DNA from 3 places in the Colwellia sp. BRX8-4 genome. Region 3 is predicted to be linked to each of the others. Evidence: predicted binding sites of a transcription regulator. Region 3 holds the regulator's gene; each other region holds the start of a gene.
What was found. Region 3 encodes FNR, which switches genes on or off when oxygen is low (the NO sensors DNR and NnrR bind a similar motif). Its sites were predicted from a motif close to TTGATCTAGATCAA; they were not measured.
Positions count from the first base shown of each region.

Region 1: H4J56_RS09985 (CbbQ/NirQ/NorQ/GpvN family protein) is a predicted target of FNR. The motif match lies at 5,195-5,208, and genes of this name have one in related genera.
Region 2: H4J56_RS19640 (DUF3149 domain-containing protein) is a predicted target of FNR. The motif match lies at 2,968-2,981, and genes of this name have one in related genera.

Region 1 is NZ_JACGVS010000010.1:6,212-14,190, forward strand. It holds gene H4J56_RS09965 (sigma-54 dependent transcriptional regulator) at 1-969, shown strand, start outside; gene H4J56_RS09970 (PAS domain-containing sensor histidine kinase) at 962-2,299, shown strand; gene H4J56_RS09975 (lipopolysaccharide assembly protein LapB) at 2,345-3,523, opposite strand; gene H4J56_RS09980 (hypothetical protein) at 3,915-5,171, shown strand; gene H4J56_RS09985 (CbbQ/NirQ/NorQ/GpvN family protein) at 5,287-6,102, shown strand; gene H4J56_RS09990 (cytochrome c oxidase subunit 3 family protein) at 6,095-6,712, shown strand; gene H4J56_RS20000 (cytochrome C oxidase subunit IV family protein) at 6,731-6,985, shown strand; gene H4J56_RS10000 (hypothetical protein) at 7,068-7,448, shown strand; gene H4J56_RS10005 (cytochrome c) at 7,584-7,979, shown strand, end outside.
Region 2 is NZ_JACGVS010000005.1:109,529-117,507, forward strand. It holds gene H4J56_RS06355 (YheV family putative zinc ribbon protein) at 1-114, opposite strand, end outside; gene H4J56_RS06360 (ATP-binding cassette domain-containing protein) at 217-2,124, shown strand; gene H4J56_RS06365 (tetratricopeptide repeat protein) at 2,192-2,914, shown strand; gene H4J56_RS19640 (DUF3149 domain-containing protein) at 3,071-3,199, shown strand; gene H4J56_RS06370 (heavy metal translocating P-type ATPase) at 3,642-6,017, shown strand; gene H4J56_RS06375 (MerR family DNA-binding protein) at 6,075-6,428, shown strand; gene H4J56_RS06380 (hydrolase) at 6,758-7,741, shown strand; gene H4J56_RS06385 (YheU family protein) at 7,738-7,979, shown strand, end outside.
Region 3 is NZ_JACGVS010000009.1:29,930-37,908, forward strand. It holds gene ccoS (cbb3-type cytochrome oxidase assembly protein CcoS) at 1-210, shown strand, start outside; gene H4J56_RS09310 (sulfite exporter TauE/SafE family protein) at 216-893, shown strand; gene fnr (fumarate/nitrate reduction transcriptional regulator Fnr) at 932-1,651, shown strand; gene uspE (universal stress protein UspE) at 1,801-2,727, shown strand; gene ttcA (tRNA 2-thiocytidine(32) synthetase TtcA) at 2,838-3,800, shown strand; gene H4J56_RS09330 (glucosaminidase domain-containing protein) at 3,910-4,758, opposite strand; gene H4J56_RS09335 (hypothetical protein) at 4,816-5,604, opposite strand; gene H4J56_RS09340 (DUF1415 domain-containing protein) at 5,688-6,251, opposite strand; gene H4J56_RS09345 (ABC transporter ATP-binding protein/permease) at 6,244-7,979, opposite strand, start outside.

The DNA of each region.
Region 1 (7,979 bases), on a different contig from region 3:
TCACAATCGTTTCCTAAAAATAATGGCATTATTGCGCAATCACCCGTAATGAAAACATTGTTGTCATCGTTAGAAGAACTCGCAAAAAGTGATATGAGTATCTTACTTACCGGTGACAATGGCACGGGGAAAAGTATGCTTGCTTCTTATGTGCATCAACAGTCATCGCGAGCTGAAAATTCTTTCGTTCCAGTAAATATGGGCGCTATTCCAGAAAGCTTATTTGAAAGCGAAATGTTTGGTCATTTAAAAGGGGCATTTACAGACGCTAAAGAAAACAGGGTTGGCCGTTTTGAAATGGCAGAGCAAGGCACGTTATTTCTGGATGAACTTGCCAATATCCCAATGGCTCAACAAGCTAAGTTATTAAGAGTATTAGAGGAAAAAAAATTTGAAGTAGTCGGAAGTAGTAAATCACTGAGCGCGGATGTACGTATTATTTCAGCCACCAACTGTGATTTGGCAAAAGCTATTAGTGAACAGCAATTTAGACAAGATTTATTTTACCGTTTAAATACCATTCAACTACGTATACCTTCATTGCACGAACGAATTGAAGATATTGAGCCTTTAGCCCATTATTTTTTACAACGCTTTAGTGCTAAATATAATATTGTCGCCCCTGAGTTATCATCGGATGCTGTTAAAAAGTTACAACAGCATACTTGGCCGGGTAATATTCGTGAGCTAAGCCATCTTATGGAAAAACTACTTTTTACCTGTAAAAAATCGGTGATAGGTGGACGAGATTTATTACTTGAGGATATTCATCCTTCAGCAAGTGAACTTGATGAGAATAGAGGTGATAAACTCACTAATTATTCGTCATTATCTTTAAATGAAATAGAAAAAATATCAATGATCAGCCGTTTGAAACATCATCGAGGTAACGCCACAGAAACGGCCAAATCTTTAGGGTTAAGTCGCAGTGGATTTTATCGTCGTATGAGTAAACACGGCCTTGACTAATCAACAACGAAAACAAAAAAATGATCATAGCTTGCTAGCTCTGTTTTTGTGCTTGCCTTGTTTGCTTATAACGACCGTAGCACTTTATATAGCCAATGTGTCTGCTTATTTAATTGCTTTTATACTTATTATTTTGGCGTTAATTGCTGTTTTTATTGTTGTCATTTCTGAGCAACGTTCTCAGCAACAAATAAGAACCTTGGCCAATATTTTGGAATCAATGATTGATGGCGATTATAGTTTACGTGGCCGAGAGCAAGAAAATAAGGCTTTTCAAGAACTACTCACTCTCGTTAATAACCTCGCAGACACACTGGCATTAAGTAAAATTGAAGCGAAAGAGAGTCGGCAGTTACTTGAGCGAATAATGCAACAAATGGATGCAATGGTTTTAGCGGTTGATGAACAAGGTCGGATTGTATTGGCAAATGATTCGGCCCAAAAATTATTACAAATAGATATGTCTCAACACGCTCATTTATTGCTGACAAGCCTAGTGATAGGGAAAGTTATTAGTGAAGCACAAAGCGGAATTATTGATTTTGAACACCCCCAGCTTAGTGGTGAACACTTCCTTTTTAAAGAATACTTTTTAAGTGAAGGCAAGCAACATCAACTCTTTTTAATCACCTCAGCACAACGATTATTATTAGAAAAAGAACGAAAATCTTGGCAAAGTTTATTGCGTGTTTTAAGTCATGAAATGAACAATTCGTTAACACCTATCTCTAGTATTAGCCAATCGATAAGTTCTAAATTACAAGATGGGCAGAAAGCCTTAAATCGCGAGTCTTTATTAACAGGGGTTGATATTATTAACGAACGAGCAAGTTCGCTTAGTTCCTTTATTGCCAGCTATAGTCAGCTTTCTCACTTGCCTGAACCCAATAAAAGTAGATTTGCCTTGCAAGGCTTTATTAGCCATTGTATTGCGCTCTTTAATGATTGTCGTATTCTATTTCCAGATAATTCTATTGATTTAGAGCAGGTAAATATTTACGCAGATAAAGCTCAGCTTGAGCAAGTCTTTATAAATGTCTTTAAAAACGCCAAAGAAGCCATGCAGATAACTCGTAGCACAGATAAAATAATTGAAGTGTTTTGTCATGAGGATGATAAATATTTTCACATTCACGTCTGTGATTCAGGTAGCGGGATAGCTAACAAAAATAACTTATTTGTCCCTTTCTATACGACAAAACCACAAGGCAGTGGTATTGGCTTAACGTTATGCAAACAAATATTATTTAATCATGATGGACTTTTATCCTTAAAAAACAGAGAAAATGTCGCAGGAGTTGAAGCTGTCATATCGCTTCCTAAAGGTTGATACGATAAATTATCAACTACACTCGATATTTACCAATATTACCGTTTAGATATTTCTAGCAATGCTTTGGTTAATATTATAGAGCTTTTTTTCATCAAGCTCATAGGTCCACTCCAGTGCTTTAACTAACATAGCTTGGGCCATCTCCATTTTTTGTTGCTTTATGTAAATACGGTATAGTTCCATATAGGCTTGGTTTAAATAGGGCGCTTTCTTCAATGCTTTTTTAAAGTGTCTTTCTGCTTGTTTAATATCATTGTTTTGTGTTGCGACATAAGCCTGAGTTAACGATTTATAGGGGCTAGGGTCGTCTAATTCTTCCATCTTACTTTGCAGAAAACTCACTTCTTCCATTCGCTGTTGAGACTTAAGTAGCATAATATAATTACTTAATAGTGCTATGTTTGGTTTTCCTCTATCTATACCTATTTTGTAGATTGCTTCTGCCGTTTTTACATCGCCAGCCCTACGATGAATAACGGCTAATAAATTAATTGTTTCGATATTTTTAGTGTCATATTTATAGGTGGTACTAGCATACATAAAGGATTTCGCTAAATTTTTATCAGCTAAAGCGTCAGCAGCTATATTCTTATAATACATAGCTACAAAGGTATTATAAGAAAACGTTCCTCCTCTACGATTATTTTTATTTGGGAAGTAATCAATGGTTATACCGGAGGGAGAAAAATAGAAAAAGTTATCATCAGCAACAAAAGAAGGATCATAAATTACTGTTTGTACATGCGAAGATGACAAAATAACATCTTCTTTTTTAGAAAAAATCGGTAAGGTATACACATTACGATATGAGAAATACAACCCCAAAAGCTTAGCATAAGCAGTTGTTAAAATGGCCAAACTCATACAGTTACCTTTATTAAGACGCATTACGGTAGTGGCATTATATGTTTCACCATAATAGGTAAAATTGGCCATGTTCTCGTTAAGTATCTGATAGAGTGCTTGGTGAGGTTCATAGCCCGTAGCTACTTTTTTCTCAAAATCTATTTTTACTTTTTTCTGTTGGTCTTGCGTTAGGTAAAACAGCTCTTGCTCATTTAATGGCGCTATTTTTGTTTGTTCAAATAAATTGTAATTAATAGGAATATTGATGTGTTGTTTAATATCAGATTTTGAGCCATCTATAGATGTAGTTGAACAGGCTGAAAAACAAAAGATAATATCAAAAGTAAAATTATTTTTATGCGATGCATTTGTCATCCTTAACATTCGGGTATATTTATCTCGTCTTGCCACGGGATAACTTAACTACGAAGAGCTCTGTACTTAAATTAACAGAATAATAACTTATAATAAAGTGCTGTTGAAAACTAATCATTACACGTCACTTTTATCGTTCCGTTTAACTACACGCTATGCTTTATCGATGCTAATTATAAGTTGGGCGGTGTAGATGCATAAAGATTAAAGTTGGCTAGCGTTTTTTTTCGCAGATTAAATCAACAAAACACTCCTCATTTGCTATAATCGATATACTTAATTGCAATACCTAATAAAAACGTGGATTTTTCACGCTTTTTTTATATTATTTCTAATCTATGCTTAACCGTATTATTAGTGATAATTCCTTATACGGAGTTTATATAGTTTCATGAGAAAGTTGTTATCTTCACCTGTTAATATGCCCTTGTCTGATGCTGAAAATCAGGTTTATCAAAATGCCCTTAAATATGTCACGCCATTGAGCCTAAATTTAATGGCGGTTAAAGTGACACATCGTCCAGATGATTTTCTGGGCTGGTGTGGCGAGTTGGCCCGACTATGTCGTGAAGAACTTAATAAGGATCTTTTAGAAGATGAGCAACTTTTACCGCTTAAGAAGCTACAAGATATTCTTGAAGCTGGCTTTACGCTTAGTCAGTTTAAAATGGCTAGAATTGCTCCTTGGCCTATATTTGCCAGTTTTATTGAACAACAAAGCACGATTCATGCTTTAGATGAACGTTTACGTTTATTGAATTATCTTGACGAAATTCGCCAACAACCTTTAGCAGACTTAATTGTTGAAGACCGTTTAGCTTTTTCTGGTAAGCACACAACTCAGCATGACTACAGCATTTATAATTTTGATGTTGAATGGTTTGCGGGCACTAAAGGTGCAAAAGTTTTTCATACCTTGCTTGAGCAGTCGCCAGAAAAGTTTGATGCAGCATTAGCGCACATTCCTTTAACTGGAGAAGTAAGTCATGCAAACTACCAAAGTTTTGTTAACGACTTCCAACAAATTTTTAAAGAATATACGCAAACAAAAGCCCAAGGCGAAAAAGCGCCTTTAGCGGTAGCTACACGTCTATTAGCGATGCGCAGACCGGATCAATTTATTGCATTAAATAACAATAAAATTGATATTCTTTGCCAAGGCTTATCGATTGCTAAACTAAAAAACACAGATTTTTCATCTTACTGGCATGACATGATTGGTACTATGCGTACTTTTGCATGGTGGCATCAAGCACAACCAGAGATAGTTGAAGTAAACAGTGATGTAAGTGAGGGCGAAGAAAGCGCTCAAGATGAAGCTACTAGCAACAAAGAAAATCGTGAACTTATCCTTTGGAAAAATCGTGCGGTATTAATTGATTTATTTTTATTTGCTGATGCTGATTTAGCACCAAATTCAAACTACATTAAATTACGTGAAAAAATGCTTAATAAAGCGAAATCGAAGTCAAAGGCGACGCCTAAAAAACGTAGTAAAGAGTCAGCTGAAATATTAGTGGACAAAGCGCTTACCTCAGAAGATCTTCCAGCGTACTTGCAGGGTAAACGTGACTCAATTATTATTCAGGTTAAAAATGGTAAAAGTGTTGAACAAGCTATCGGTTTAATGCGCGCAATTTTTGGCTAATTAATCGCTATTTTCATGCTCAATTGATCGGAATCAACTAAGGTCCATTCAAATTTGCAGCTAACTCATTTAGGGCGTATTTTAACGTTAAGTTAAATTACGCCTTTGAGTTTTTATGAACACCGTTAATCTTAAACCTTCGACCAAAACTGACGATTCTTTATATTATAAAGAACAAAAGAATGAAGTCTCCTTATTTGAATATGCCTATCACCATCAATTACCCGTATTAATTAAAGGGCCAACAGGTTGTGGTAAAACGCGTTTCATTGCCCATATGGCAGAAAAACTCAATAAACCCCTTTATACTGTTTCTTGTCACGATGACTTAACCGCTGCTGATTTAGTAGGTCGCCATTTAATTGGTCCCAACGGCACCTATTGGCAAGATGGTCCGTTAACAAAGGCTGTTCGTGAAGGCGGCATTTGTTATTTAGATGAAGTCGTTGAAGCACGCAAAGATACAACCGTTGTATTGCATCCATTAGCTGATGACCGTCGCGTATTACCCCTTGAACGCACCGGTGAGTTAATAGAAGCCGCCCCCGGTTTTATGCTGGTTGTTTCTTATAATCCCGGATACCAAAATCTATTGAAAGGTATGAAGCCAAGTACACGTCAGCGTTTTGTGGCACTGCGCTTTGAATACCCTACTGCGGAATTAGAACAAGAAATTTTAATTAAAGAAGCAGGGGTTGATCCCCATTTAGCTTTTAAATTAGTTGAACTTGCCCAAGCTTTACGTCGTTTAGAAAAAAACGATCTCGATGAAGTTGCTTCAACACGTTTGTTAATCTATGCAGCGAAAATGATTTCAAGTGGTATGAATCCTATCGAAGTTTGTCGTTGTTGTTTAGCCGAACCATTATCAGATGATATTGATACGGTTAATGCTTTAATGGATGTTGCTAGAATCTACTTTGATGAGTAACAGCGTTATTACTTCAAAAACTTCAGAACTTCGCGAGGTTAAAGTAGCTGACAATATGGTTAATAAAAGACTGCCGGGTGATTTAGCCATGTGGTTTTTTATTCTTGCTGAACTTACTGTCTTTGCTATATTTTTTATTGGCTTTGCTATTACTGAGCAATTACATAGTGATATGTTCATTGCGAGTAAAGCTAAGCTTCACCCGATTGCGGGTTTAATTAATACGATTGCCTTAATCACCAGCAGCTTATTTGTTGCTTTATCTGTTCGAGCTATTCATCTTCATCAAGTTAAACAATCAATTAACTTACTCGTCATTTCACAAGTTATTGCCTGTATTTATTTAGCAGTAAAAATTTGGGAATATCAGTTTCTCTTCAATATAGGCATTGATATAGAGACAAATACTTTTTTTACTTTGTATTTTATTATTACCTTCTTCCATTTTATGCATGTACTTTTAGGTATGGTTATTCTGCTTATTATTGGCGTAAATGCTAAGAAAGGTGCTTATCAAGAGGACGTCTCTGGCTTTGAATCGGGTGCAAGTTATTGGCATATGGTTGATATGTTATGGATTATTTTGTTTCCACTTATCTATGTTATTTAAAGAGGCGGTAATGACACTATGATCACTTTGAAACAAACAATTATAAGTTGGCTACTTTTAATTATATTGACCTTTAGTTCAGTTTATATCGGACAGGTTATAAAATCCCCAGAGTACTTAATTGCTTTTGTATTATTAATTGTTTTCCTTAAAGGGCAGCAAATTACCGATGTTTTCATGGAACTTCGCACAGCGCCTAAAATGTGGCGGATATTATTACTTGGCTATGTATTTATAATTCCTGCTGTTATTTGTGTAATTTATCTTTTGTAGTGATGTTTAAGGCGTTAGGCGGTCTATTCAGATTAATCATTGACCTAAAAAATAGTGTTACTTTTAGTTAAGAGAGGTTTATATGAAAAATTCAGTTGAGCAGTCATCGAACCAACACCATTCAGCCAAAGATGGCCGGGATGCTATTATTTATCAATCGTTATTTTTGATGAATTTATTACTTATACCTGGCCTGTCTTTTTTAATTTTAATATGGTTTTTTATTAAAAAAAAGCACCAGAAAGGCTGGCAATGTATTCATCTATACCGCTCCATTCAATTGTCTATTTTAGCCGGCTTTTTTATTATCGTAATTCCGCTTGTTGTCTTACTAACAACTGATGCTTTTGAAGTGTCTTTAATGGTGATGATCATTTACTTTGTTACTATGCATGCCGCTTTTGTTTTGCTGGGAATGCTAAATGTTTCTAGGGCAATGGCGAAAAAACTTCCACTTTTTTGATATAACGCATACTTACCTTTTTTTTAGTCACAAATTATTACACATTCTTTAAAACTTGATAGAAATCAAGTCTCCTTATTTAAGAGCGGTTTATTATCCTCAAGCTTTATTATCGTTTTTACTAAGGAAAACACCATGTCAGAGCGTTTTACTAAAGGCATGGCTCGGAATATTTATTATGGAGGAAGCGTATTCTTCTTCTTAATATTTCTAGCTTTGACCTACCACACCACCAAAGTGATGCCTGAAAGGGATCACCGTGAAAATATTACCGAAGCTGTTGCTCACGGTAAAGAACTTTGGGAAGAGAATAACTGTATCGGTTGCCATTCATTAATAGGTGAGGGGGCTTATTTTGCACCTGAACTCGGTAATGTTTATAAACGCCGTGGCGGTGAAGCGGGCTTTAAAGCCTTTTTAAATGGTTGGATGAAAGCTCAGCCGTTAAATATCCCTGGCCGTCGTCAAATGCCAAACTTTCATCTTAGCGATAAAGAAATTGATGACTTAGCAGAATTTTTGAAGTGGACG
Region 2 (7,979 bases), on a different contig from region 3:
ATGCCCACAGCTAACACAAGTAACTTTTTCAACATTATTTTCTTTTGTTAATCCCATGGTGTCCATAGCATTACATTTCGGGCAAATAGCGCCAGCAATAAATCTTTTTTTCATGTGTTTCAATCCAAATAAAATCGAGTTGTATTATTTTACCTTGAATCTTGTCGATAGGAAAAGGACAATAGCGGCCTGAATTAAAATGAGTAATAATACACAATGATCATAGCCACCGATTTAAGCTTAGATAGAGGCGCTAAAAACCTCATAAAATCATCAAGCTTTACTATTCATCCTAATCACAAAGTCGGCTTAGTTGGCGCTAATGGCTGTGGAAAATCTTCTTTATTTGCGGCCTTATTAGGTGAGTTACAGCCCGACAGGGGCGATGTAAATATGCCTTCAGGCTGGGATGTCGCGACAGTAAAACAAGAAACTCCCGCCCTCGAACAATCAGCCTTAGATTATGTGATGGACGGAGATAAAGAGTTTCGTCAACTTGAGCAACAACTTGAGAAAGCTCGATTAAATGATGATGGCAACCAAGAAGCGTTAATTCTCAACCATATTGACGCCATAAATGGCTACAGTTTACCCGCCCGTGCCAGCGAGTTATTGCATGGTTTAGGTTTTTTACAAGAACAACTAGGTGATGCCGTAAAGGATTTTTCTGGTGGTTGGCGCATGCGTCTTAACTTGGCTCAAGCGTTAATTAGCCGCGCAGATTTACTTTTACTCGATGAACCCACTAACCATCTAGATTTAGATGCGGTAATTTGGTTACAGCGTTGGTTAAAACGCTTTACCGGTACTTTAGTGCTTATTTCACATGATCGTGATTTTCTCGATGACGTTATTGAACAAATTCTTCATATTGAACATCAACAAGCAAAATTATATTCGGGTAATTATAGCGCCTTTGAGCGTCAGCGCGCGGAACATTTAGCACAACAAGATGCTCAATTTCAAAAACAGCAAAAAGAAGTTGCTCACTTAACCTCATTCGTCGATCGCTTTAGAGCAAAAGCCAGTAAAGCAAAACAAGCACAGAGTCGTTTAAAGCGTTTACAAAAATTACCTGACTTAGCACCCGCACATGTTGATAGCCAATTTACCTTCAGTTTCAAAACACCGGAAACATTGCCTTATCCGTTATTAGCGTTAAAAGAGACAACCTGTGGCTATAATCCAGAAACCATTATTTTACGTGATGTCGGTCTCACGCTGGTACCCGGTAGTAGAATCGGTCTTTTAGGACGAAATGGTGCGGGTAAGTCGACATTAATAAAGTCATTAGCCGGCGATATTGCCTTAATTAAAGGCGAGCGTTATTGCGCCCAAGACTTAACTGTTGGTTACTTCTCTCAACATCAGCTTGAACAATTACATATGCCAAGTAGTGCGATTGATCATATTGTTCGTGCTAAACCTGAGACTACAGAGCTACAAGCGCGCAATTTTTTAGGTAGCTTTGGTTTTACTGGCGACCAAGCACTTTCTCCGGTAAGTACCATGTCAGGTGGAGAAAAAGCACGTCTGGTATTGGCGTTAATTGTTAATGAAAAGCCACAATTACTTCTCCTCGATGAGCCCACTAACCATCTTGATTTAGAAATGCGTCAAGCACTTGTCTTTGCTTTACAAGACTTTGAAGGGGCTATTATTTTGATTGCCCATGATCGCTTTTTATTAGAGTCGTGTGTTGATGAGTTTTTCTTAGTTGCCAATGGTCAAGTTAGCGAGTTCTCTGGTGATATTGATGACTATCAACAATGGCTTAATGAAGACAAAAAACAAACACTGAAAAATACTAAACCCGCAAAGTCTCTTGAGGTTGTTGATAAAAAACAATTACGCAAAGACCAAGCTGAATTACGTAAAAAAGCATCTCCACTGCGTAAACAAGCCGATAAATACGAGAAGAAAGTGCAACTGCTGCAAACTGAATTAGCTGAAGTTGAAGGAGTATTAGCCGAAAGTGAGATATATCAAAGTGAACATAAAGCACGCTTAGCCGTACTCATTAAGCAACAAGCTAAGCTCAAAGCAGATGTTGAAGAAAATGAAATGTATTGGCTCGAATTAGAAGAACAAATTGAAGAAATTATGTTGCAAGCTTCACTGTAAAAATTAATCATTAAATTATATTACTTGCTACACTTAATAATCATACGATTAAAATAATGAGAACGTTATGAAAAAAACAATATTCGCCCTTTTTTGTCTATCTATAGTAAGCAGTGTTTCGAGCTTTGCTTATCAAGGTGATCTTGACCAAGGCATTTATGAATTAAACCGTGGTGCTTTTAAAGCGGCTATAAATGAATTTGAACCCTTAGTTGCTCAGGAGTATTCTCCTGCGCAGTATCAAATGGCGCTTATTTATTTAAATGGTTACGGCGTTACAAAAGATCCCAAAAAAGCGTTGGAATTAATGTCCTTAGCCGCTTCACAAAATCACCCCGACGCACTATTTAGTTTGTCACTGATGTATTCTGACGGAGTCATCGTTAAAAAAGATTTAAAAACCGCTTTTGCACTGATGGAAAGAGCAGCGATAAGAGACTCCGTTGCCGCACAATTTAATCTTGGTGTTATGTATTTCAATGGCACGGGTACATATAAAGACTATCCAAAAGCCGCACGTTGGTATGAAACTGCGGCAAAGCAAAACTACGCCCTAGCCCAGTTTAATTTAGCACTGATGTATTTTGAAGGATTGGGTGTTGAGAAAAGTGTAGAGATGTCTTTTATATGGAATATTATTTCCGCAAGTAATGGTTATCAAAATGCAGGAAAAAGTCGCGATATGGACTCCTTAAAACTCAGCAATGTAGAAATAGCTCAAGCAAGGGAAAAGGCTGACCGACTTTATCAACAAATTATCGAACAAGAAGCATTAAAAGCTAAACAATAAAACCTTAGCTCTAAAAAATAAGACAATAATCTAAGGGATAAATTTAAGGTTCATTGATCTATATCACAACCATAAAGTAACCCACGATTTAAAATGGCTATAACATTACGTTATAGCCATTTTTGTTATAACTCAATTATTTTTATGGAGTCTATTATGAACTTTTTCGATATGATTATTAATGATCCCGTTGTACTTTATTCTTTTGGCGGATTAGCAATTCTTTTAGGTATTGGTGCTTTCTATGTTTATTATTTTCTTAAAAACATCAATGAAAATAATTAGGTAAAAACCTGTAGAAGTTGATTAAAGTTGCAACCTTCTAAATTAAGGTGGAAACCGTTAAATAAAGTCAGCAACTGCAATTATTACGTTTAAGCACCGAAAATATCTTTCAAAAAATTTAATTAAACGTTGAAGTAGTTAATTTCTACAATATAACCCTAAGGGCAATAGCTGCCAAAGAGGAGTCTTTAGCAACCTAAAATTTTGCAGGCGTATATTTTACTGTTTGATACGAATATAGACATTAAAGATTTAACCTCAGGTATCGCTCATCTAAAAAAGCAGTCATTAAGATTGTTGTACTCCTCATTAAAATACGGTGTTCACCGTTAAATTATAAATTGTTACTTATAACACTTTTTATACTAAAACAGTTGACCCTACTACCGTGGTAAGCTTTAACCTCAACTTAGTTCTACAATTCAATTAAGATGAGAAGCTTATGAATACAACTACACAATTCAAAATTGACGGTATGACCTGTGCTTCATGTGTCGGTCGTGTTGAAAAGGCCTTACACAAAGTGGTTGGCGTGACAGATGTTACCGTTAACCTAGCTACAGATACGGCTACTATTCAAGGCACTGCCAGTCATAGTGAATTAATTACCGCTGTTATTGAGGCTGGTTATCAAGTGCCCGTAAAGGTAAAGCAATTTGGTATTGGAAAGATGAGTTGCTCCTCTTGTGTGACGCGGGTCGAACAGGCATTGTTAAAAGTAACCGGTGTGGTCGATGCATCGGTCAATTTAGCCACCGAGCACGTACAAGTAAAAACTTTATCCTTTGTAACGGATGAACAACTAGCCCAAGCCGTGACACAAGCCGGTTACCTTTTTATCCCGTTGAACAATGACAGCGTGATAGAAAAGCCCAGCCAACATCAGCCTTTTTATACTAAAGCCTGGTGGCCCGTATTGGGAGCAGGCCTACTTACCTTGCCACTGGTGTTACCCATGTTAGGCATGTTGTTTTCCCAACAGTGGATGTTACCGCCAGTTTGGCAATGGCTATTAGCTACGCCAGTACAGTTCTATTTTGGCGCTCGCTTTTATCGTGCAGGCTGGGGAGCATTAAAAGCTGGCATGGGCAACATGGATCTTCTTGTCTCCATAGGTACCAGTGCAGCCTACGGACTATCTTTGTATTTGTGGTGGAGCTTTAATAGCGCTCATGGCATGCCGCACTTGTATTTTGAAAGTAGTAGCGCAGTAATAACCTTGGTTCTGCTGGGTAAATATTTAGAACACAAAGCAAAACGCCGAACAACTGATGCACTTAGAGCATTGGAAAATTTGAAACCTGTTGAGGCAACAGTGCAGCGCTTAGGTAAATGGCAAAAAGTGGCCGCTTCATCAGTAAAATCCGGAGAAAAAGTTAAAGTAATACCGGGCGAAAGCATCCCTGTTGACGGTGAAATTTTGCAGGGCCAGAGTCATCTGGATGAGGCGTTAATTAGTGGTGAATCAATTCCGTTAAGTAAAAAAGAAGGTGACGTTGTCACGGGTGGCTCACTTAATTTGGACGGTATTTTGGAGATCCGTGCCACGAATGTTGGTAGCGAATCTACTTTATCTAAAATCATTGAATTAGTAGAGCAAGCCCAAGGTGCAAAAGCTCCCGTACAAGCAATAGTAGATAAAGTCAGTAGTATATTCATTCCTGTGGTGTTATTGGTCGCACTTACCACCTTATTGGTGTTGGGTTTAGTATTTGATGACTGGACCAATGGCATTCTCAATGCGGTAGCCGTTTTAGTGATTGCCTGTCCATGTGCACTTGGTTTAGCAACTCCAGCAGCCATAATGGCAGGTACAGGAACCGCTGCCAGATTAGGCGTATTGGTTAAAGATGCAGTGGCGTTAGAGCAGGCAAAAGAAATAAATTTAGTGGTATTTGATAAAACAGGCACCTTGACCCAAGGCAAACCTGTTGTAAATGAGATGAGGGTCATCAGTGGTAGTGAAGAAGCAGTATTGCAGCTGGCCTATTCCTTACAAATAAATAGTGAGCACCCATTAGGCAAAGCTGTGGTTGAAAAAGCATTAGCCAGCGAAACACAACCAATACCTGTCGCGGAATTTCAAGTTGTCGCGGGTTATGGTGTCAAAGGCAACATTGGTGACAATTTAGTCTTGATGGGCAGTAGTCATTGGATGCAAGAGTTAGGGGTAACACTGCCAACCGAAAAAATAAAAATACCAGGTGCTTCTGTTTCTTGGTTGGCTAGTCAGCAGCAAGATAAGATCACATTACTTGGGCTGTTTTGTTTTAGTGATAAATTGAAGCCTGATGCGCTGCAGGCTGTGAAGTTATTGCAACAACAAGGTATAAAGGTAGCTATGCTTACTGGTGACAATCAAGCGAGTGCAACATCGGTAGCGACAGAATTACAGTTAGACGATTTTAAAGCTGAGGTGTTGCCTGCAGATAAAGCAAAATATATTCTGCAATATCAAGAGCAAGGTTATCAGGTTGCTATGGTTGGTGATGGCATTAATGATGCGCCAGCGCTAGCCCAAGCAGATTTAGGTATGGCAATGGCGTCTGGTACTGATGTTGCCGTTAGCGCAGCTTCTTTCACGTTAATGCGCAGTAAACCAAGCCTAGTCCCCACGGCATTGATCATTGCAAGGCTAACTTATCGTAAAATACAGCAAAACCTGTTTTGGGCATTTATCTTTAATGCTGTGGGAATTCCACTAGCAGCCTTTGGTTATCTTGACCCTATTATTGCCGGAGCTGCGATGGCATTTAGTAGCTTATTTGTCGTCAGTAACGCATTGTTATTGCAACGTTGGACTCTTAAGGAGAAATAACATGGCGAAACTTGTCACCATAGGTAAAGCCTCTACTTAACAGGGGTATCGGCCAAAATGATCCGATACTATGAAGAAATTGGCGTATTAAAAAAAACGAGTCGCACAGATGCAGGTTATCGACTTTATAACCAAGCACACATACAACAATTGGGATTCATCCGTCGTTCGAGAAATTTAGGTTTTTCCATGATTGAGATTCAGTCACTGCTCAAGTTCTGGCTCAATACTGATAGAGAAAGTCGACACGTGAAGCAACTAGCGTTGAGTCATTTACAGGAGATAAATGAAAAAATATTGGAGCTAGAGCAAATGAGAGCAATATTACAAAAACTAGCTGATCAATGTGATGGTGACGATAACCCTGACTGCCCTATTTTAGAAGGTTTAGCTCAACTTTCATCTGAATAACGAAGGATAATTTTTTTTTGTTATACTAACAGCACTTGTCTATGTTGATTGTCATGCATTATCTGCACAATTAATCTTAAATACTGAGGTGTGCTTATTAACTTATCTATTAATCAATCTTCCTCTACGCTCAATGTAATTGAGCGTCAAAACAAATCACGTGAAGAAAATGATGAAAAGGTATACTCATTAATCAACGAATATAAGACAACAAGTTTATGATGGCGTTTAGCCTTGTAAGCTTTTTTTTAGCCTAAAAATATCTATTTATTTTCAATTCACATACAATAATAAAACTGATAAACCACAACAGACCACTATAACTTTAAATGTTTACTCAAAGTCAATTCACTCCAGCTTGGTGGCTACACAATCCTCATTGCCAAACTATTATTGCAAAATTTTTAAGATCTAGAAAACAGCTAGAAACTTGCAATGAAACAGTGGAGTTACCTGATGGCGACTTTATTGATTTAGCATGGACCGATAAACCTAAACCTAATGAAACTCGTCCTTTAGTGGTTGTTCTTCATGGTTTAGAAGGTTCAGTTAACAGTCATTATGCTAAAGGAATGTTATCGGCTATTAAAGATAAACAGTGGATCGGAGTGCTAATGCATTTTAGGGGCTGTAGTGGACGAGTCAATAGAAAAGCACGTTCGTATCATAGTGGCGATACTGATGATATTAGTTATTTAACGCAATTTTTAAAGAAAAAATATCCACAGCTTCCAATGACAATTATTGGCTTTTCTTTAGGGGGTAATGTACTAGCGCGTTATTTAGCAAAAGAACCTAATAATCCTTATCAAGCCGCTGCAATCATTTGTGCCCCTTTACATTTGGCCAGTTGTAGCAAGCGGATTAACAAAGGCTTTTCGCGTATATATCAGAAATATCTAGTGGGCATGCTCAAAGACAGTATTAAGGATAAAATGGACAGTAATCTACTCTCTGCTCCGCTATCGCAAAGACTGGCCCATAAGCTCGATGAAATTAAGACCATTTGGCAATTCGATCAACTGGTGACAGCCCCTATTAACGGTTTTGAGAGCGCTGAAGATTATTATCATCAGGCGAGTGGACGTTTTATTTTGGATAAAATTAAACAACCCTGCTTAATTATTCATTCAAATGACGACCCTTTCTTATGTGATGAAAATACCCGTGATATTAGCAGTATTCCCAGTAACATATGTTTTGAGGTCAGTAAAAAAGGGGGGCATGTTGGCTTTATCAATGGTAATAATCCCTTAAGACCAAAGTTTTGGCTAGAACATCGTGTTCCAAATTTTTTAGAGAGCTACCTATGATAATCCCCTACAAAGATCTACAACCCGATACGTTAACAGGTATTATTCGAGAGTTTGTTTTACGTGAAGGTACCGAATATGGTGCGGACGATGTGTCTTTGTCCGAAAAAGTGGCGCAAGTAAAAATACAACTTGCTGATGGTAGTGCGTTTTTAGTTTATTCAGAGCTTCATGATACGGTAAATATTTTACCCATTGATCAGTTTGAACAACAACAAAACGAACAAGAACAAACGCA
Region 3 (7,979 bases):
AGCATTATTTATATTTTGATCCCCATAGCGATAATCCTAACCTCTATCGCCATTTATTTATTTTTTTGGGCAGTAAAAACTGAACAATTTGATGATTTAGAGAAACAAGGTATGAGTATCTTGTTTGATGAAGATGAAAACACTACCACCAAAAAGTCCACTGAAACCCATAGCGAAAATACAGCTAAAAATGATACGGGTAGTAAATAACAGCCATGTTGAGTATAGATTATTTATCGGCATTCATCATCGGCTTGTTAGGTTCGGGACATTGTATCGGTATGTGCGGTGGTATAACAACGATGTTAACATCTGCTATATCACCGCAACAAAAAGGCAGCGATAAATTTAAGCTGGTCGGTGCATATAATGTTGGCCGAATTTTTTCTTATAGCTTAATTGGGGCAATCGTTGGATTTAGTAGTTCTATTGCAATAAAGAATATTGGCGTTCCATTAGGTTTTTTAAGGTTATTTGCAGCGGTATTTTTAATTTTATTAGGCTTGTATTTAGGCCAATGGTTAATGTGGCTATCAAAAGTTGAAAAAATGGGTAAGTTCCTTTGGCGCTATCTATCCCCGTTAAGTAAAAGGTTTATTCCCATTAATAATGCTAAACAAGCGCTAGCATTAGGAGCAGTCTGGGGATGGTTACCTTGTGGTTTAGTCTACTCAACATTAACTTGGTCCTTAGCCAGTGGAAGTGCCCTCAGTGGCGCCCTAATTATGACCAGTTTTGGTTTAGGTACTTTACCAGCCTTGTTAAGTCTTTCACTTGGCTCTTTTGGTATAAAGTCGTTGGTAACAAACACGAAATTCAAGAAAATAATGGCGCTAATGATAATTTCATACGGAATATACAGTTTAATGTTTGCATATAAGCAATTGTTTTAATATGATCGATAAATTAGGGATAACTCATTTAGGTTAATATGTATAAAAAGCCATGTTCTACATCTCAACATATTCATTGTCAAAACTGTAGTATCAGCGAGCTGTGTTTACCTTTCTCTTTAAATGATAAAGAACTCGATACACTAGACAGCATTATTGACCGTAAACGCCCTATTCATAAAGGCGAACAAATTTTCCAAGATGGCGACAAAATGCAAGCTTTATACGCTATTCGCTCTGGAACATTCAAAACATTTACGGTTAATGAACAAGGTGAAGAACAAATTACCGGTTTTCATTTAGCGGGTGATTTATTAGGTTTTGATGCTATTGCTGAGTCAGAGCATCCTAGTTTTGCAAAAGCCTTAGAAACATCTATGGTCTGTGAGATACCTTACAATACTTTAGATTCATTATCGAATACGATGCCTAAGTTGAAAAAACAAATTCTTCGCATGATGAGTTCCGAAATCCGCTCAGATCAAGAAATGTTAACGCTACTTAACCGCAAAAATGCTGAACAACGCTTAGCAACTTTTATTTCAACCTTAGCCAGTCGCTATCATGCACGGGGTATGTCACTAACAGATTTTCGCCTAACGATGACGCGAAGTGACATTGGTAATTATATTGGTTTAACGGTTGAAACCATCAGTAGATTATTAAATCGTTTTCAAAAAAATGAATTAATCACAGTTGATGGAAAACTCATCACAATACTTAATATGGATAAACTTAACGAGTGTGCTTCACTGTAGTTTATCGCTTTTTTAAATAATTATAGATAAATGCTTAACATTAAAGATGTTAAGCATTTTTTTTATTGAAATATTATGATTTAAAGCAAATAATATCTATTAATTATGGTCTATTATTAATATTATTTAATAACTAGGGAGTAAATATTATGGATAAGTATAAAAAAATATTAGCCGTTATTGATCCAACCACTGAAAATCAAAAAGCGTTGAAACGTGCGATTGAATTAGCACGACATAGTGGCGGACAGATCACTGCATTTTTAACCATTTATGATTTATCTTATGAAATGACCACCATGCTTTCTGGCGATGAGCGAGAAGCAATGCGTCAATCGGTTATTAATGATCGTAAACTATGGTTAGAAGAAAAGATTTCAGAAACTGATCACCAAGACATAACCATAGATACCTGTATTATTTGGCATAATCGCCCATTTGAAAAGATCATAAAAAAAGTACTGGCTGAAAACTTCGATATTGTCATCAAAGGCACCCATCAACATGACAAGCTAAAGTCGGTTATTTTTACGCCAACAGATTGGCATATCTTAAGGAAATGTCCCTGCCCAGTATTACTGGTTAAAGACCATAGCTGGCCAAGCAATGGTAATTTACTTACCGCACTCAATATCGGTAGCGATGATGATGAGCACAAAGCGCTTAATAATAAGTTAACCCAAGAATCAATAGTGTTTTCTTCACTGATTAAAGCCAATGTCCATTTAGTGAATTCTTATCCAGGTACGCCAGTAAATATTGCCATTGAAATTCCAGAGTTTAACGCCTCTGAATATAACGACACTATGTTTAATCATCACAAAAGTGCGATGAAAGACCATGCTAATAGCTTTAATATTCCGCTTAAAAATACCCATGTTAAAGAAGGTTTACCTGAAGATGTTATTCAAAGCATTTCTAAGCACGTTGATGCTGAATTAGTTGTGTTAGGTACTATTGGTCGAACGGGGATTTCAGCGGCACTTATTGGTAATACTGCAGAGCATGTCATTGACCGCCTTAACTGTGATGTCTTAGCGATAAAACCTGATGGTTACCTCTCGCCATTAGCTTAATATTGAAATATGTAAATATCCATTAAAAAGCCGAGGATTTCCTTGGCTTTTTGCTATACTACGCGCGGTAAAATTCATACTTTTTATTTCAAATATCTCTAGGAAACACTATGAGCGCTCAATCAGCGACACCAATAACATCTTTAACACCCAGCCAAAAAATACAGCTGAGTAAACTTGAGAAGCGCTTAAGACGACATGTTGGCCAAGCTATCGCGCAATATAATATGATAGAAGATGGCGATAAAATAATGGTGTGCTTATCGGGTGGCAAGGACAGTTACGCCCTTCTGGCTATTTTAATGTTGTTAAAAGAATCAGCGCCCATTCATTTTGATATTGTAGCCGTTAATCTTGATCAAAAACAACCCGGTTTTCCTGAGCATATCCTTCCCGAATACTTAGAAGCTTTAGGTGTTGAATATAAAATTGCGCAAGAAGATACCTACTCTATTGTTAAAGATAAAATACCTGAGGGGAAGACCACCTGCAGTTTATGCTCTCGTTTACGCAGAGCTATTTTATACAAGGTCGCGGCAGAAATAGGCGCAACTAAAATTGCACTAGGCCATCATCGTGATGACATGGTTGAAACACTGATGCTAAATATGTTTTATGGCGGTAAATTAAAATCAATGCCAGCAAAATTGGTCTCTGATAATGGTGAGCATGTCGTCATTAGACCGTTAGCTTTTTGTAAAGAAGCAGAACTCATCCAATATGCACAACTAAAAGCGTTCCCAATTATTCCTTGTAATTTATGTGGCTCTCAACCTAATTTACAACGTCAAAACATTAAGAAAATGTTACAGGACTGGAATGTTAATCATCCAGGACGAATTGAATCTATGTTTACTGCCATTCGCAATGTGGTTCCATCACATTTGTGTGACAGTGAACTTTTTGATTTTAAAGGGATTAACGCTGATTCAGGCATTATCAATGGTGGCGATATCGCTTTTGATGATGAACCTATTATTGCCGCTCAATTAACAAACAACGTCAATATTGAAGACAATTCAAAAGCCAAACTTTCATTAAGTAACAGTTTGAATATTATAGAAATAAAGTAGAATCTACCTTAATTAATACCAAGTATCTAAGCGCGATAACAACACCAGTTAAAAGAATGAATGTTATCGCTCGCCATCATTAACTGACGCGTAATACAATAAGCCGAGCCTAAATAACCTTAGGTTTTGGCTTCGACAATATTTTATCAAAATACACTTTATTATGGCGGATCATTTCTGTTATTTCTAAGACATAATCAGTGCCTCTAATAGAATAACGCAGTAATCCTGTTGCTAAGATTTGTGGCGATAGTGGTTGTTCTTGAGCGCGTAACTGCCCTCTAATTGAACGAAAAACACCATAAGCATGATTTGTATTAATATTGTGTAAATAACGCTGTACCGCATGCTCTAAACTATTAAATGCCGCTACTTCATGTTTAGCACCGTCATCTCTTCCTCTTGGCACCATGCCACAACCCTTTTTATAGCACCACATACCAAAAAAGTTTAAACCAACTCGAGCAAAACGAGAAGTGCCCCAAGCTGATTCATTGGCTGCCTGCACTAATACTAGTTCAACAGGCACAATATCAATACGCAACAATAATTCATTAAGTTGCTGTAGCGGCGAGTGTTTTTGATTAACTTTATATTTCTTAATTAATCGCTCAAGCAAAGCTTGTTGATCTGCTAAAAGATTTTCCTCGAGGAAAAGTGTTTCTATCATCAAGGAGACTTCTGCCCTTAACATAAGAATATTGCTATTCTCTTGCGCTATTGCTGGATAAATATAACGGAAAAACTGACGTTTTTTCGTTTTAACATCGCTTATAGAAGCAAAGTTTGGGATCTTAACGTTATGAAGCGGTTGCTCAACCACTTTTACTTTCGCCTTGACCACAGGAACGATAACAACGTTTGTTACTTCCGGCGTGGGAAGTTCAAAAGTTGGCGCTAAAAAAGTGAAGGGCGCAATAAGCGCAAGAAAAAATACACTTATTAACACAGTTCTCATCAAATATTGAATGATCATAGTAGCCTTTTTGTTAACAATAAGGTTTTGCACAGAGCTTTACGCTGAAAATGTATCACTCGTTTGCTGAGCGGGTACATCCGTCGCTTGTAACTGCATGCCAAAAATCTCTCGATATAAAATGCCTTTAACATTATAAAATAGCGGCGCTATAAATGTTAATGCGACTAAGAAAAGCATAACACCAATCACTGAAAATTGTGTTTTAGCAAGAATGGCTAAGGGGATTAAAGATAAAAATAAAGTTAAAAAGAGTAAGCTATAAATAGCGAGTAACTTAAACCACTGAAAACGTGTAACTTGTAAACTCAAGGTGATAGCTTTTATCGGTGATAATTTTTTATCTACTACAAGCGGCAGTACTAATGACAAGGCGACCGCTAAATAAATACCTGGAAAAACAAATAAACTCATACCTAAAGTTATTAATACTGACGTTAACAGCGCACAAACAGCAACCCAACTGCCTCGTTTTAAGAAAGCAAAAATTAATTTACTATTGGTTTTTAAACCAACGGCATGAAAAACGCCCATCATCTCGACACCAACTAAAAAAGGATAGATAACCATAGTGACAACAATATTTAATAATGTTGTTGATTGTGGGTCTTTAATCACTTGTTCAATACCACCCATGGTATTACTGATCAAAAATGAAACAACAATCCCCAAAATAAGCGTAAAAAGTAATCCTAAATTAATAGCGATTCGCGAGCGAAGTGTTAATTGCCACGCCTCTTTTAATACCGAAGAAACGTCAATAGTATATTCACCCTGCAAAGACTTTTCTATGCTACCACCAATTTGTACTACTTTTTTTTCATCCACGAAAATGACTACCTTTGTGTAAATTTTTCAACATTATAGCAAGTTGATTTGATATTGGAAAATAGCATAAATTTTCACCTGAATTATCGGTGTAATTTAGCAATACGTTTTAATATATTTTGAAAGTAATGAGCACCTTTCTCTTGGGCTAAGGCAATATTATTATCAGGTATTTTCTGTGGATTTTTATACACAGATAATACCTTTTCCATACTCGCTTCTCGAATTAAATGAAGCGTGGGTAATGGCGAACGGTTAGTATAATTAGAGGCTGCGTTAAATGGCTCACCTTCAAAATAATAATCAGGATGAAAACTGGCGAGCTGAAAGACACCTTCATAACCTAAGGTGAACAACAATTCATTAGCCTCATCGAGTAAATCAAGGTAGCTTTCAAAACCTTTAAAGCCTTCATTAAAAATCAATAAAGTCGTTTCTATGCTGGGGTCAGCGACGAGTCTTTCAAATTCTATGGCTAATTCTGCTAAAGCCGATTCAACCTTTTTTGCTGGGCAAAGTTGATAATGTATCGTGTTATTAACAAACTCTTTTTTTGCAAAAGGGCAAAAATTCAAACCAATAATTATTTCTTCTAGCCACTGCTTAGTTTGTGAAATTTCAACGGCATACATTTGTTTATCAGGCATTTTGTTGCAGTTGCCACATCGTTGCGTAATGACCCTTTTTAGTGAGTAGCGTTTGATGATCGCCCTGCTCGATTATTTCCCCTTTGTGCAGGACAATAATATTATCGGCATCAATAATAGTTGATAATCGATGAGCTATCACTAAGCTAGTGTGATCTTTAGCCACCTCTTTGATTGCTTTTAAAATAGCTTGCTCTGAGTGACTATCAAGTGACGACGTTGCTTCATCAAAGACCAAAATAGCAGGATTTTTCAAAATGGTTCGGGCGATGGCAACCCGTTGCTTTTCGCCACCAGAAAGCTTTAAACCACGCTCGCCAACGACGGTATCAAAACCTTTTGGTAACGAGGTAATAAAGTGACTTAAATGCGATAATCTTGCAGCTTCTTCAACTTGTGCATTACTCGCGTTTACATTGCCATATTTAACATTTTCAAATAAACTTTCATTAAATAACACCGTATCTTGTGGCACGATGCCAATATTCTTTCTCAAGGAATGTTGCGTAATATCAGTAACTGCTTCGCCGTCAATTTTAATACAGCCTTGTTGGCAGTCATAAAAACGAAAAAGTAGTTTCACTAAGGTCGATTTTCCTGAGCCACTCTCGCCAACAACAGCGACTTTTTGACCCGCTTTAACCTCGAATGAAACATTTTTTAAAATGGGTCTTTGCTCATCATAAAAGAAGCTAACGTTATCAAATTTAATAGCACCATGGCTTATCGCTAATTCTTTGGCATCTTGTGCATCTACAACCTTAGGTACTTTTTGCAACAAGGTAAACATTTGCTCAATATTTGCTAAAGAACCTTTTATTTCTCGATAAACAAATCCTAAAAAGTTTAAAGGGATAAACAGTTGCATCATAAAAGCATTAACCAGGACAAAGTCTCCTAAGGTCATTTGTTGATGAGTCACTTGATAAGCCGCTAACGCTAACATTGCCGTCATCGCTAACGACACGATAATGGCCTGACCACCATTTAAAGCAAACAGTGACAAACGGTTTTGCATTTTTGCTTTTTCCCAATCAGCTAATTGACTGTCGTAAGCTGTTGATTCATATGATTCATTAGTAAAATATTTAACCGTTTCATAATTTAACAGACTGTCTATTGCGCGAGTATTACTTGATGAGTCAGCTTTATTTGCGGCTCTAATGTAACGCGTGCGCCATTCTGTTGCGTAAATCGAGTAAGCGATATAGCTGGCAATAGAGACGCCGGTGATCAGCGCAAACCAAATGCCATAATTCACCCATAATATGGTAATAACCATAATTATTTCGAGTAAGGTTGGCACAATATTAAAAACCATAAACCGCATTAAGAAGTTAACCCCAGACGTACCACGGTCAATGTCACGCGAGAGTCCACCTGTCTGGCGGTCCAAATGAAAGTCTAAGTCAAGTTGATGCAGGTGCTCGAAAACTTTCAAACCAATGCGGCGGATCGCTCGTTCGGTAACACGGCCAAATAAGGTGTCGCGTATTTCTGCCAGTAGCACAATAGTTAAACGCACTAAACCATAAGCGGCAACTAAAGCAAAAGGCACAATGAAAATATTGTTTTCTTGTTGAGCATCAAGTCCGTCAACGATATCTTTTAAGATAAAAGGCAGATAAACACTGGCGAGTTTAGTTAACACCAAACAAAACAACGCAAAACCTATTCGCACTTTAAATTCGAGTAAGTAGGGAATAAGTGACTTTAGCACTCGCCAAT